2 regions of the Pseudoalteromonas sp. CF6-2 genome follow, and region 2 is predicted to be linked to the other one. Evidence: riboswitches for the same ligand, from Rfam matches in the RefSeq annotation. Region 2 holds a riboswitch; the other holds the start of a gene.
What was found. A riboswitch is a leader RNA that binds a small molecule or an ion and turns the genes downstream of it on or off. The one in region 2 is predicted to bind cyclic di-GMP.
Positions count from the first base shown of each region.

Region 1: it holds a riboswitch for cyclic di-GMP, as region 2 does, so the genes downstream of both, L3Q70_RS16215 (chitin-binding protein) here and L3Q70_RS04205 (OmpA family protein) in region 2, are expected to answer to the same signal.

Region 1 covers NZ_CP091442.1:3,485,678-3,492,371, reverse strand. Annotated here, with positions in the region: gene L3Q70_RS16225 (efflux RND transporter periplasmic adaptor subunit) at 76-1,251, shown strand; gene L3Q70_RS16220 (efflux RND transporter permease subunit) at 1,261-4,398, shown strand; cyclic di-GMP riboswitch class I at 4,522-4,612, shown strand; gene L3Q70_RS16215 (chitin-binding protein) at 4,726-5,295, shown strand; gene L3Q70_RS16210 (S9 family peptidase) at 5,405-6,694, shown strand, end outside.
Region 2 covers NZ_CP091442.1:892,944-899,637, reverse strand. Annotated here, with positions in the region: gene fliF (flagellar basal-body MS-ring/collar protein FliF) at 1-1,550, opposite strand, end outside; gene L3Q70_RS04215 (flagellar hook-basal body complex protein FliE) at 1,559-1,882, opposite strand; gene L3Q70_RS04210 (sigma-54 dependent transcriptional regulator) at 1,899-3,209, opposite strand; gene L3Q70_RS04205 (OmpA family protein) at 3,225-4,109, opposite strand; cyclic di-GMP riboswitch class I at 4,208-4,293, opposite strand; gene flhA (flagellar biosynthesis protein FlhA) at 4,426-6,504, opposite strand; gene flhB (flagellar biosynthesis protein FlhB) at 6,514-6,694, opposite strand, start outside.

The DNA of each region.
Region 1 (6,694 bases), 1.0 Mb from region 2:
ACTTACAAATGTCACATTAATGTTTCCGTCAGCTTTGGTATGATAGAGGCAGTAAAAATTTAAAAGGTGTAAGTTATGCGCACGAATGTATTGAAATGGATGTTACCATTTGCTGCTTTAGCCCTTGGTATTGCTGGTTTTGTAGGTATTAATGCTATTGCCCAAGAGCCACAAGATAAAGAGGTGGTTGACTCTAGACCCCTTGTTCGAGTGGAAGCTATCTCAAGTGATGACCATCAAGTTATTATTAACAGTTATGGTGAAGTTAGACCGCTTGAAAGTACTCTGCTTGCATCTCAAGTCGCAGGTGAAGTCACAAGCTGGCATCCAAACTTTGTTGCAGGTGGCATTGTTGCTCGTGGTGAAGTGTTATTCACGATTGAAAAAGACAATTACGAGGCCGCTGTATTACAAGCCGAAGCATCATTGGCGAGTGCTCAAGCTGCATTAATTGAAGAGCAAGCACAAGCAAAGGTCGCGCTCGATGAAGCTAAGCGTTATCCAGAACGTGAGCGTACGGACTTATTTTTACGTAAGCCACAAGTTCTAAGTGCGCAAGCTGCGGTTAAATCGGCTCAAGCTGCACTGAAACGTGCAGAGCGAGATTTAGCACGATGTGAAGTTAAAGCTCCTTATGATGCGTTGGTGATAAGTCGTGAAATTGGTGTGGGTCAATATATTAATGTAGGCAGTCAGGTTGCTGAGTTAAACAATATTGAAAGTGCTGAAATTATTGTCCCTATCGCAGGATTCGACAGCGTATTTTTACCTAAACGAATTAAAGGCATTAAGGCTACGATTATCAATAAAGGCCTAAATAGCTTTACCCGTGAAGCGGTGGTGGACCGTGACTTGGGTGTCGTTGATAACGCAACACGTATGAGCAACTTGGTCGTTCGTGTCGATGACCCATATGGTTTAAAGCATGATGTACAACCCATTAAATTTGGCGCTTATGTGCAAGTTAATTTTGCCGGTGCCACATTGCAAAATATCTATCGCTTACCGCAATCATTGGTTAATAATCAAACCGTTTGGGTGGTTAACGATGAGCAAAAACTAGAGCCACGTAAAGTGACTGTTGTTCGCGAAGAAGGTGAATATTTTTATATTAGCGATGGCTTAAATATTGATGATCAGCTTGTACTGACACTGCCTGAGTATCCGCAAGCGGGTATGGAAGTAAAAGTAGCCGGTATGCAAGAAATGACAAGCGATGCAGGTGAAACTGCTGCTGTCGAAAAGCTGTAAGGTGGCTGTATGAGTGATACAACAACACAGAAGCAGCCTGGTTTAATCGCCTATTTTGCTAATAACTCGGTCGCTGCAAACTTAATGATGTTTTTTATCCTTGCTATGGGGATACTAAGTTACTTTACTATTCAGCGTCAGATGTTTCCGAATATTGAGATCAATTATATTGAGGTGCAAGCTAATTACCCAGGGGCATCACCACAAGAAATTGAAGAAAGTATTCTGATTAAAATTGAAGAGTCGCTCAAAGATGTGACCGAAATTAAACGTGGTGTTTACCGCGCATTTCGTAACAATGGGCGTGCTAGCTTAGAAATTAATACCGATGCAGAATTAACCGACGTTCTTGATAAAGTAAAACTTCGCGTTGACGGAATTGCGACCTTTCCTGCGGGGATGGAGCCGGTGACAATTAGTCAGGTCGAGTTTCGTCAAGATGTTATTGGGATGACATTAGTCGGTGATGTGCCACTCACAGAATTAAAGCCAATAGCTAATCAAATTGAAGATGAGTTATTGCAGTTATCAAATGTGTCTTTGGTGCAAAATGATGTGCCGCTTGATGAAATTGCAATTGAAATTGATCCAGATTCTCTGCGCCAATATAACTTAACATTAAGCGATGTTGCTAATGCCGTACGCCGCTACTCAGCGAATATTTCAGCAGGTCAATTACGCACTGATGCAGGAATTATTTCTGTACGTGTTGAAAACCAATATTACAGTGGTGATGAGTTCCGTCAAATCCCTGTAAAGGTGGGAGCTAACGGTGCGAAAGTCTTGTTACAAGACATTGCTGTTATTAAAGACCAGTTCACAGAGGGTGAGCGTTACTTTAAATTCAATGGTGAAAATGCAGTGTATTTATCGGTTAAAGCAACGAAAGAGCAAAATATGATCCCCGTTGCTGACTCGGTGAAAGCATACATAGATAAAAAGAACAAAGAGCTGCCTGTGGGTTTACGTCTAGAACCACTGATGGACATGACGTATTACTTGAATGCGCGTTTAGACATGATGAAAAGCAACCTTTTTCAAGGCGCTATCTTAGTGGCTATCATGTTGTCTATCTTCTTGCGCTTTAAACTAGCACTTTGGGTAATGATTGGTTTACCAATTTGTTTCTTAGGTGCCATGATGATGATGCCTGTTTTTGGTATCACTATTAACATTGTATCCCTATTTGCGTTCATTATGGTGCTGGGGATTGTCGTTGACGATGCAATTGTCATAGGGGAAAGTGCCTACACTGAGATAGAGAAAAAAGGAGGCGGCGTCGTTAACGTTGTGAACGGTGCCAAACGTGTAGCAACTCCGGCAACGTTTGGGGTATTAACGACGATTGCTGTATTTGCGCCATTTACTTTATCAAGCGGCCCTGAGAGTGCTTTTTTCTATGGTATCGCGGTCGTCGTTATTTTATGTCTGGTATTCAGTTTAATAGAATCAAAGCTTATTCTACCTGCGCACATTGCCCATACTCACTTTCCGCCTATTAACCCTGATAGTTGGCGAGCACGTTTTAACAAGCGCTTCTTTAACTTTGTGAATGGCCCGTATAAACGCTTTATTGAGCGTTGTGTTGAATGGCGTTGGTTAGTGTTATTCTCATTTATTGGCCTTTTGATTTTGACATTCGCTTTAATTTCGTCAAATCAAGTACGTGTTGTACCAACACCAAAAGTCCCCCATGATTTTCCGCAAATTAACCTAGAAATGAATGAAAATGCATCTGATATACAGACCATTGAAGCAATTCGTGAAATTGAAGCCATGGTTAAAAAGGTTGATCAAGAGACAGAACGTGAGTTTGGTCACACATTATTACGTGATATTTTGGTCTTTAATCAGGGGCGTACTGAAGCACAAATCTTAGCACCATTGGTAGATGAGGACTTGCGTCCATATAATGCTTTCGAGCTATCGCGACGTTGGCGTGAACAGATGCCAAACATTGCCGGTGTTAAATCATTGCAAATCTACGACGATGTAAATGGCGGCGGCAATGATGGCGAGTTTGGATACCTGCTTTATGGGCCCGATGTTGATACTTTAAATGATGCGGGTCGTCGTTTTATTCAGTTGCTGCAACAGCAAAAAGGCTTATTTGATATTAGCTCGACAATTGACCCTGCTAGTAAAGAAGTCCAACTTAGCTTAAAACCAGTTGCTTATGATTTAGGCTTAGACCTTGCCACAATTGCCAATCAAGTTGGTGCAAGTTTTTACGGCGGAGAAGCCCAGCGTGTAATTCGTCGTGGTGAAGAAGTACGTGTAATGGTGCGTTATCCTAAATTAACGCGTGAAGCATTTGCTTCTTTAAAACATGCGGTAGTGACGACACCTGCTGGCAAAGAAGTACTGCTTGGTGATGTGGTTGAGCTAACCGAAAAGCCAGGGATTAGTTATATTCGCCGTGAAGGTGGCTACCGTACTGTATATATCTACGGCAGCATTGACGAAGAAACCATAGAACCAGGTGAAGTGGTCAAGCAGGTCGACGACGTACTACTGCCAAAGCTTAAAGAAGAGTTCCCATCAGTGAAAACTGAATTAGGCGGTGCCATTGAAGAGCAGCAAGCACAGGCGAATGAGCAATTAATGTTTTTTGCTGCAGGGATGTTCTTAGTGTATATCTTACTTGCGGTGCCACTCAAAAGTTATTCACAACCATTGATCGTTATGTCGGTGATTCCGTTTAGCTTGACCGGTGCTATTTGGGGGCATTATTGGTTTGATTTAGATATTAGCTTAATGTCAGGCTTTGGCTTAATTGCTGCTGCAGGGGTGGTGATCAATGACTCTTTAGTTATGACTGACTTTGTGAACCAAGCTCGACGAGAGGGAATGTCAACTCGTCAAGCTGTTATTGAGGCAGGTTGTGCACGCTTTAGAGCAATTACTTTAACGTCAATTACAACCTTTGCTGGCGTACTCCCTATTATGTTTGAAACGAGTTTGCAGGCAAGGTTTGTTATTCCTATGGCAGTGGCCCTTGGTTTTGCAGTGATGTTTGCAACTCTCATTACATTGGTACTTGTTCCTTGCCTGTATATTGTGATGAGTGATGTAGGCCATGTGTTCTTACGTTTTTTCCGTTCAGTGAAAGAACTCATACCAAATCGACGTGCGGTAAGAGATTAATGACTAAGCCAACCTTCGGGTTGGCTTTTTTATAGCTTATTTGTGACTAGTAATTGCTTGTTATACATATCTTTCGGTTACATTCTTTTGTTTGATTTGTTTTCAACTGAGGATTATACTCATTTCAGTTTTTGGCAAACTAACCGAAAGGTTAGGACGCAAAGTTTCCGGTCTAAGGTTTTGATTACAAAGCTATGATAGCGGGGCCGCTGAAAAGCGCACATTCTTCGTGCTTTGGATCTATTGCCTCAAACTAAAATTGTATTTATTTTGTACGGCTGTTATTGGATAGTACCTACTAGCTGTTCTTAGGGTGTTACTTTGTTTATGCATATGTCACTGGCTTCTGGAAAGTGGTTGCCGATAGGTTGCTTAAATCATCATACTCAGCTTTTTGTTGGGGATAAGGTGGTTGTGACTTTTTATGATGCGCAAGGTGAGTTAGCTGATTTGTCATTTCAGTACCCTATTACTAGCTCTGATGAGGGTGAGCCTCATAATTGGCCTCGTTCAATTGCTGAGCATATAAATGTGCACATGCCCATGATTCGAGCAGGAAAAATAACAGAGCAGGGTCTCATCGTAGCATATCGGCTCAATCAGATTTATGCATTAGAAAGCACGGGTATAACCCATGTAAAAGTGGCATTTAACTGTATTGCGAAGTGCGAAAAGAAAATAAAGGATAAAAATCAAGAGTATGATTATGTTTATCCGCAAGCATGCAATGCTTACAGCTCAGGTGTAAAAGTACTACAACCAAAGACTGGCCATATTTATATGTGTAAACCTTGGCCGTATACAGAGTTTTGTCGTGTGAAAGAATCACACAACCCACTCTATGAACCTGGTGTGGGTAAAAGTTGGCCCATGGCATGGCAGCAAGTATCACATTGATAGTTTCCCCCTAAATGCTATTTAGCATTGTTTGGCCCACTCAATTTGAGTGGGCTTTTTTATTTCTGTGTTAGACTCGGGTCATTCGTTTTTAATCGTGGTTTTTCCTGTGTCGCAAAATTCTTATTCTTTGTCTTTATTAACGCCTACCCCTGTAGCTAAAAAACAACCTCATCAACTAACAGCTCATCAATTAACTCGTACTGATAATTACTACTGGATGCGTGATGATGAACGCGAGAATGTAGACGTGTTGGCACATTTACATGCAGAAAATGAATATTGTGAAAAACAGCTTGCCAGTATTAAACCACTACGAGAAGCGTTATTTAACGAACTAAAAGGGCAGATAGTTAAGGATGATAATACCTTTCCTGTAAAGGATGGCCAGTTCTGGTATCACTCAGAAGTTCGTGGTGATGATGAATATGCGCGCCATTACCGAAGTCGTTCAATTGAAGCCCGTGACAAGCAGTTATTGTTAGATGTAAACCAACTAGCCAGTGATTATGAGTTTTATGAACTAGGTGAAGTCGCAATTAGTCCTGATGAGCAATTACTTGCTTATTCTGAAGATACCGAAGGCCGCTGTATTTACACCGCGCGTTTTAAAAATATTGCCAATGGCGAAATATTCAGCGATGTACTTGAAAACACAGAAGGGCAAATTGTTTGGGCTAACGACAGTAAAACAGTTTTTTATGTCAAAAAAGACCTACAAACTTTATTGGGTTTTCAGGTGTATCGCCATGTTTTAGGCACCCCACAAACCGATGATGTTTTAGTGTATGAAGAACAGGATAAAAGCTTTTTTCTAGGACTTGGCAAAAGTCGAGATGAAAGCTTAATTATTATTGATTTAGCTACGACTGAAACGAACGATACTTGGGTACTTGATGCTAACAATCCCGAGGGGGAGTTCAGCGCGTTAATGCCGCGTGAAGAAGGCCATGAATTTGATGTTGATAAGCTAGGCGATACTTTTTATATAGTCACAAATTGGCAAGCCAAAAACTTCCGTTTAATGACTGCCACAACCGACACAATTGCTACAAAAGAACAGTGGCAGGAGCATACTGCGCACCGTGATAATGTGTTATTGGAAGGGGTCGAAATATTCAATGACTATCTTATTTTAACTGAGCGAGAGCTTGGTCAAACCCGCTTTGTGGTTGTTGATAAGCAGGAAGAGCGACTCACATTAGAGTTTGATGACCCTTGTTATTATGCTGCAATAGCGATGAATCCTGAGCCTAACACTCGCTCTGCACGTATTTATTACTCAAGTCTAACAACACCAGGTTCATTGTATGATGTTGATTTAAAAACGGGCAACAAAACGTTATTAAAACAACAGCAAGTACTTGGTGAATTTGACCCAGAGCACTATCGTTCAGAA
Region 2 (6,694 bases):
TTGCTATCTCGCTCAAGTGCGCCATCCAGAGGTGTACTTTGTCTTTCATAGGCATCGCTTTTAGCGGCGGCTAATTTTTCTTGCTCATTTTCACTTGGTGTTGAAGCTGTTGTTTTGCCTTTAATCAAATGATTTACCAGCGGTCTTACCGCAAAGAAAATAAGCATTAAACTAATAAAAGTACCGAAAATGTAACGAGCATACTCTCGAATTTCAGGCATTTGCCACCATTGTAATCCGTCAGACGGTACAAAAGGTTTTGCTTCAACAAATGCAAAACTGGTGATATTGAACTGATCGCCACGCTGCTCATTAAAACCGGTGGCTGTTTTAACCATTTCGCCTAAAGAGTTTAGGCCTTCTTGGCTCCAACCTTCAGCTGTGGCTGCGGCTTGTTCATTAACAAGTACCGATACGCTCATTGAGCTTAAGCGTCCAACTTCAAAACGAGTATGGGTAACAGAGCGGCCATTTTCATATTCACGGCTACTTTCACTGCGTTCAGACACTCGTTCATTTTCAGCCTCTTCACCTTCTTGATCTGGCAATGGAGGTTGATTAGCCAGTGAACCTGGAATACCACCGGCAAATTGGTCTTGTCGAGAATCTGATTTAACCAATTCTTGCTTTAACACCCCTTGTGGGTCTACCGCTTCACGTGTTTCTTCAACAACGCTAAAATCAACATCTGTTGAGACCTGAATTCGAAAATTTCCTTCGCCTAAAATAGGCAGTAACATAATTTCAGCGCGTTGTTCTATGTTACGTTCAACCTTTTCGATAAAAGCGAGCTTCTTATCACTTTCTTTACCAACGGGAGTGGTATCAAATAAATCACCCGACAGTAACTTTCCGCGCTGATCGACTACTGATACATCTCGCGGGTTTAAACCTGGTACCGAGCCAATGATGAGTGAAATAATAGCTTCTACTTGTTCAGCTTTTAGCTCATGCCCTGGCGCTAAATCAACCATTACAGATGCAGCTGATTTTTGCTCTTCCCTACCTATAAATAAGCTACGCTTTGGTATTGCTAAATGTACTCGCGCATTGCGAACACCTTGCATATTAATAATGGTTCGAGCAAGTTCTCCCTCCAAAGCATGTTGATATTGCATCGATTCCATAAACTGGCTTGTGCCCATCGACACTTTAGCACTTAGGTTATCAACGCCCTCAGGCATTGAAGCTTTAATACCACGTGCCGCTAGAGTGATTCGTGCGTCTGCTAATTTTTCTTGAGGAACTAAAATATTGCCTGTGTCGTTATCGATACGAAACACAATTTGTTCTTTATCCAATATTTCTAAAATATTAGCTTTATCATAACTTTCTTGGTTGCCGTAGAGTGGCACGTAGTTCTTTGCTGATGTCCACAAAATAACAACGATAGTTGCAGCTACTAACGTCGCCAATAAAGCGATTGTCGCGACATTTCTATCATGGCTTTTATTTGAAAAGTTTATTTTATTTGAGAAGTTTACGACTTTTTCACGTAGGTTTGTCTCCCCAGACATCGGCGGTACAGCTTTAGTTAATTCGCCTTTCATAACAACCTCTACAGTGACATACGCATGACATCATCAATGCCATTAAGTAGTTTATTGCGTACTTCCATTAACATTGAGAAGCTTAGGCTGGCTTTTTGACTTGCGACCATTGCCCCCACAACATCATCCGTTTGCCCCGTATCTACCGCATGCATCATTTGCGATGAGATATTTTGTTGCTCATTAACAGCGCGAACAACTGTTTTGAATTCAGTACTAATTGCTGCGTCTTGATATTTACTTGCTGCAGGCGCAATGCTCTCTGCCGCAGCTAGTTGCTGCATATCAGTCATTTTTCCAAGCAGAAGGCGTTGACTTTCAATAGGTGACATTACTCTGTTCCTTAAATTAAGCGATTGCGTCTATATCCATGCCATACTCACGCATGGCGGCTATTTTGTATCGAAGAGCTCGGGTACTCACACCGAGTGCCTCTGCGGTTTGGGTTCTGTGTCCTTTGAAACGGCTAAGTAAATCATAAATATAATCAAATTCAGCTTGTTTCTTGCTATGTTTTAACTGTGACGCACTGGTTGTCGTGAGTGCTTTAACGTTTTCGGGTAGGTTTAGATCTGCCGCTTGAATTTCGACACCGCGAGCCATCACTAATGCCCTTTGCACTACATTTTCCAGCTCACGAACATTACCTGGCCAGTGATAGCTATGCATCAACTGCTCTGCCTGTTGACTAAAGTGAAACTTCTCATCTCCGTATTTAGCAATAAAATACTTCGCTAATGGTAAAATATCGTCACTTCGGTCACGTAATGCTGGCCACATTAACGGCAATACATCTAAGCGGTAAAATAAGTCTTCACGAAAAAGGCCTTTCTCTACTTGCTCACGCAGTGGCTTATTGCATGCTGCAATCACACGAATGTCGAGTTTAATGCGTTGATGACTGCCTAATCGCTCAACCTCTCGCTCCTGTAGGACACGAAGTAATTTAGCTTGCAGCTCTAAAGGCAGTTCAGTTATCTCATCCAGTAAAATAGTGCCGCCATTTGCAAGCTCAAACTTACCCGCTTGCTGTGCTACCGCCCCCGTAAATGCACCTTTGTTATAACCAAATAACATAGACTCCAGCATATTTTCTGGAATAGCTGCGCAGTTAACCGCAATAAATGGCTTATCTGCACGTGGAGAAGATTGATGAATGAAGTTAGCGAGCTTTTCTTTACCTGTACCCGACTCACCCATAATGAGTACGCTTGCAGATGTTTGTGCTGCACGATTGGCAAGTCTAAGCACTTGCTGTGATTTCAGTGACACAGCAATTAAGTCACTCACACCATGCTTCATAGAATCAGCGTTACGGATAGTTAGTTTGAGTTGATCAGCAAAAAACGGTTTAAGTAAAAAGTCGACAGCCCCATTATTGAGTGACTGTGAAGCAAGCTCACCTTGGTTCGATTCCACAAGCGTGATAATTTGTCCACCTTGATGAGTTCTTTTAACTAGTTTTACCAAGTCAACCAAGTTCATTTGTGCTTGTTGAGCATCAATTAATACCAGTTCAGGCTGATAACTCAAACAATAACCAATAGCATCGGGGATCGAATCTGTGTACAGAAGTTGATACTGCTCATCATTGATCGCCAATTCAATTTCACGTGATGGTTGTTCTGGCGCAAGCCATAGTAGATGTTTCTGATCCATATTCCTTCTCACACCTTAGCTTTTTTGACGAAATAGACGAATTAAGACGCGCCTATTTGAAGACTGACCGTTCGAATCTGAATTGCTTGCCACGGGATAGCGTCCTCCGTGAGCCCTGATCTCAATTAACTTTGCATCGATCCCGTACTCAATAAGTCGGGATGCCACATCATCGGCTCTTTCTTTCGATAACAAACGATTGGCAAGTGGAGAACCTACATTATCTGTATGTCCATCAATCATGACTTTCTTAACTTTAGGATCGAGTTGAATATAACGAACTAGTTTCTCTAAATAACGCAGGTCTGCGGCACGTTTAACAACACGCTCTCCTGAGTCAAAATTAATTTCATAATCTCTCGCTTGTCGCCAAGATAAAGGTGCTAATTTTTCACGGCATTGCTGGTATTTATCAATCGCGTTATCACTATGAGTTGTAGGAAAAGTCAGTCTCAGTTGCTCATCGCCAAACCCGACGATTGTATCTAACCAGTAGCCTTGCTTAATGGCGCTTAAAAGAGGTGCAACACCTTGTTTAAACGTAACCTGTTGCTGCTCAATATTGGCTGAAAAGAATTGTATAGAAGGGGCGATTGCTTGCTTGTTTTGCCAATCCGCTGTACGGGCAAATACTTGTACATCCGTGATATCACGTTCGGTTAACAACCACTTAAAATCTAGGTGCTGTGGCTCTGCAGGCTCGCTAATAATCGATAATTGCGCATAACTATCTAATTTTTGGCTAAGTTGGCAATAAAAAGCATCACCACTGACATACCATGTTGCCTGCTCATAATTTTGGGTAATTACGCGTTCAGCTTTCACAGGCAATGCATAAGCAGTTATAATGCCTACAACAATTAAAAAAGTTGCCTTAACAAGCTGATATGAGTTGTTCATTCGTATTCCAATTATCATAAACAGCCCAATTAAGGGCTTTAACGTATATAATAAGCGGAACAAATTGCCTGAAGAGGCGAATAGACGTGCCGCTAAGTTAATGTAACCCCACTATCATGACCTTGCGGTTTTAGACTGGAAGCTTTGCGTCCTACCCTTTCGGTGTAGTTTGCCATTTAATTGTCTTAGTGTTTCCAACTAAGTAACTGTTATTATAAAACAGTTAACAAGTACCTAATTCTTAATGATTATAGATAAAAAAAACCAAAAAGCAACATTACGGGTATTTATTCATATTAAATTCATACCGCTTACACTATCCTAAAGAGCCAACGATACTAACTTTAATATTATCAGGCACTTCATTATAAGAAAGCACTGATAAACCTCCCTTCGTAAATGAACGTGCATAGCGCGCCAGTAAAGGTCTTAGCTGCGGAATAACAATCAACACAGGGTTAACACCTTGAGATTTCATTTCATCAGTAATCACAGGCATGGCTCGTTGGAACTGGCCAAGTAAATTAGGATCTACAGCAAAACTATCTAATGCTACCTTCCCTGCTTGCATGGCTTGTTCTAACGAACTTTGCATCGTTTGCTCTAGTTTTTCATCTAAGCTATAAGCAGCTAATTCGTCACGATTGCCCATCACTTGTTTTACTAACACACGTTTTAGTGCACAGCGTACATCGGCAGCAAGTAGAATCGGGTCTTTTGTGACTTCGATACTGTCAACTAAAGTGCCTGCAATAGTCACGATATCACCAATCGCGACATGCTCCTTAAGTAGCATTCTCATCACTTTTAGTTGCAGGTTAATTGGTAAAGACTTTTCAAGCGCATCAGCCAAACTAGGTGATACAGTCTTTAATCTCTCGTGTAAGTTTTGAATATCTTCATAACTAAACAGCTCATCTAAATGCTCTTTTATCACTTTGCCCATATGCGTTGCGATTACCGTGGCTAAGTCGACAACTGAATAACCCATATTCAGTGCCTTGGCTTTATTTTTCTCATCAACCCACACAGCTTCCAAACCATAAGCTGGGTCCGTCGTTAGTTCACCATCTAACTGGCCGTAAGTATCGCCGGTGTTTAAAGCTAGTAGCTGCTTGGCATTCAGTTGAGCAGACGCAACGGCCACTCCTGCTAGTTTGATTTTATATTCTTGAGGATTAAGATTGAGATTATCTTTAACTCTGATTTCAGGTAACAAGAAACCAAGTTGTTCAGATAAGCTTTTACGCATACCACGTATTGTTTTTGCTAGCTCCTCACCTTTTTCCTTATCGGCCAGATAAACTAAACGAAAACCAAGCTCAACGCTTAAAGTATCGACATGCGGAATATCTTGCCAGCTCAGAGCTGCTTGTTCTTGGGCAATTGTATCTGTAATACTTTGCGCTTCTTCTAACTGCCCTTGTGGTGTCTTTTTGTAAAGTCGCCAAGCAACATACAAAAGAGGCAGTGCAAAGCCAATAAACGCAAGGCTTGGCATGCCTGGCACAATACCTAACACCAGCATGACTAATGCGGCTGTTAGAATCACTCTTGGTGAGGCAAGTAACTGGCTTCCCACCGCTTCACTCATGTCACCTTCATCGTTCATTCTGGTAACAATAATTGCCGCAGCAACAGCCAGTAATAATGAAGGGACTTGTGCAACTAAGCCGTCACCAATTGTTAAAAGAGCGAAACGTTGAAATGCTTCAGCCATGCTCAAGTCATGCTGAAATACCCCAATGCTGACACCACCCAGTAAGTTGATCACTAAGATGATCAGACCGGCTATTGCATCACCGCGTACAAATTTAGAAGCACCATCCATTGAACCATAGAAATCAGCTTCTTGTGCCACGGTAGTACGTCGTTCTTTAGCTTGTTCTGGGCCAATTAGTCCCGCATTTAAGTCGGCATCAATTGCCATTTGCTTGCCTGGCATTGCATCAAGAGTAAAACGTGCTGCAACTTCAGAGATACGCTCGCCACCTTTGGTGATTACGACAAAGTTAATCACCATCAGAATAATGAATACGACGATACCAACAACATAGTTGCCACCAATCACCACCTCACCAAATGCTTGAATGACTCGCCCTGCCACATCAGAGCCTTCATGACCATGTAGTAAAACAACCCTAGTCGATGCAATATTTAGAGTAAGGCGCATTAAGGTTGCAACCAACAGAATGGTTGGGAAAACAGAAAAATCGAGTGGTTTCGAACTTGAAACAGCAACCAATAACACGATCACAGAAAGTACAATATTAAAGGTGAATAAGGTATCCAGTAGCCATGCGGGTAATGGCAAAATAACCATAGATAAAACAGCTAACAGCAATACCGGTATAGCAGTATAAGGTCGGGTTAAACTACGCCAATTCAAAGTCATTCTCCACCATTATGGTTTTTGTAAATTTTTTGGAATTTCAAGTTCAGGCAATGGCGCTGGCGCTTGACCTCGCCCTTGCTTGTAAGCCTTTAGCTGCATTACGTAAGTAAGTACATAAGCAACCGCTTTATAAAGTCCATTAGGTACTTCTTGGTCGATGCGTGTCGAAAAATAGATAGCCCGCGCTAAA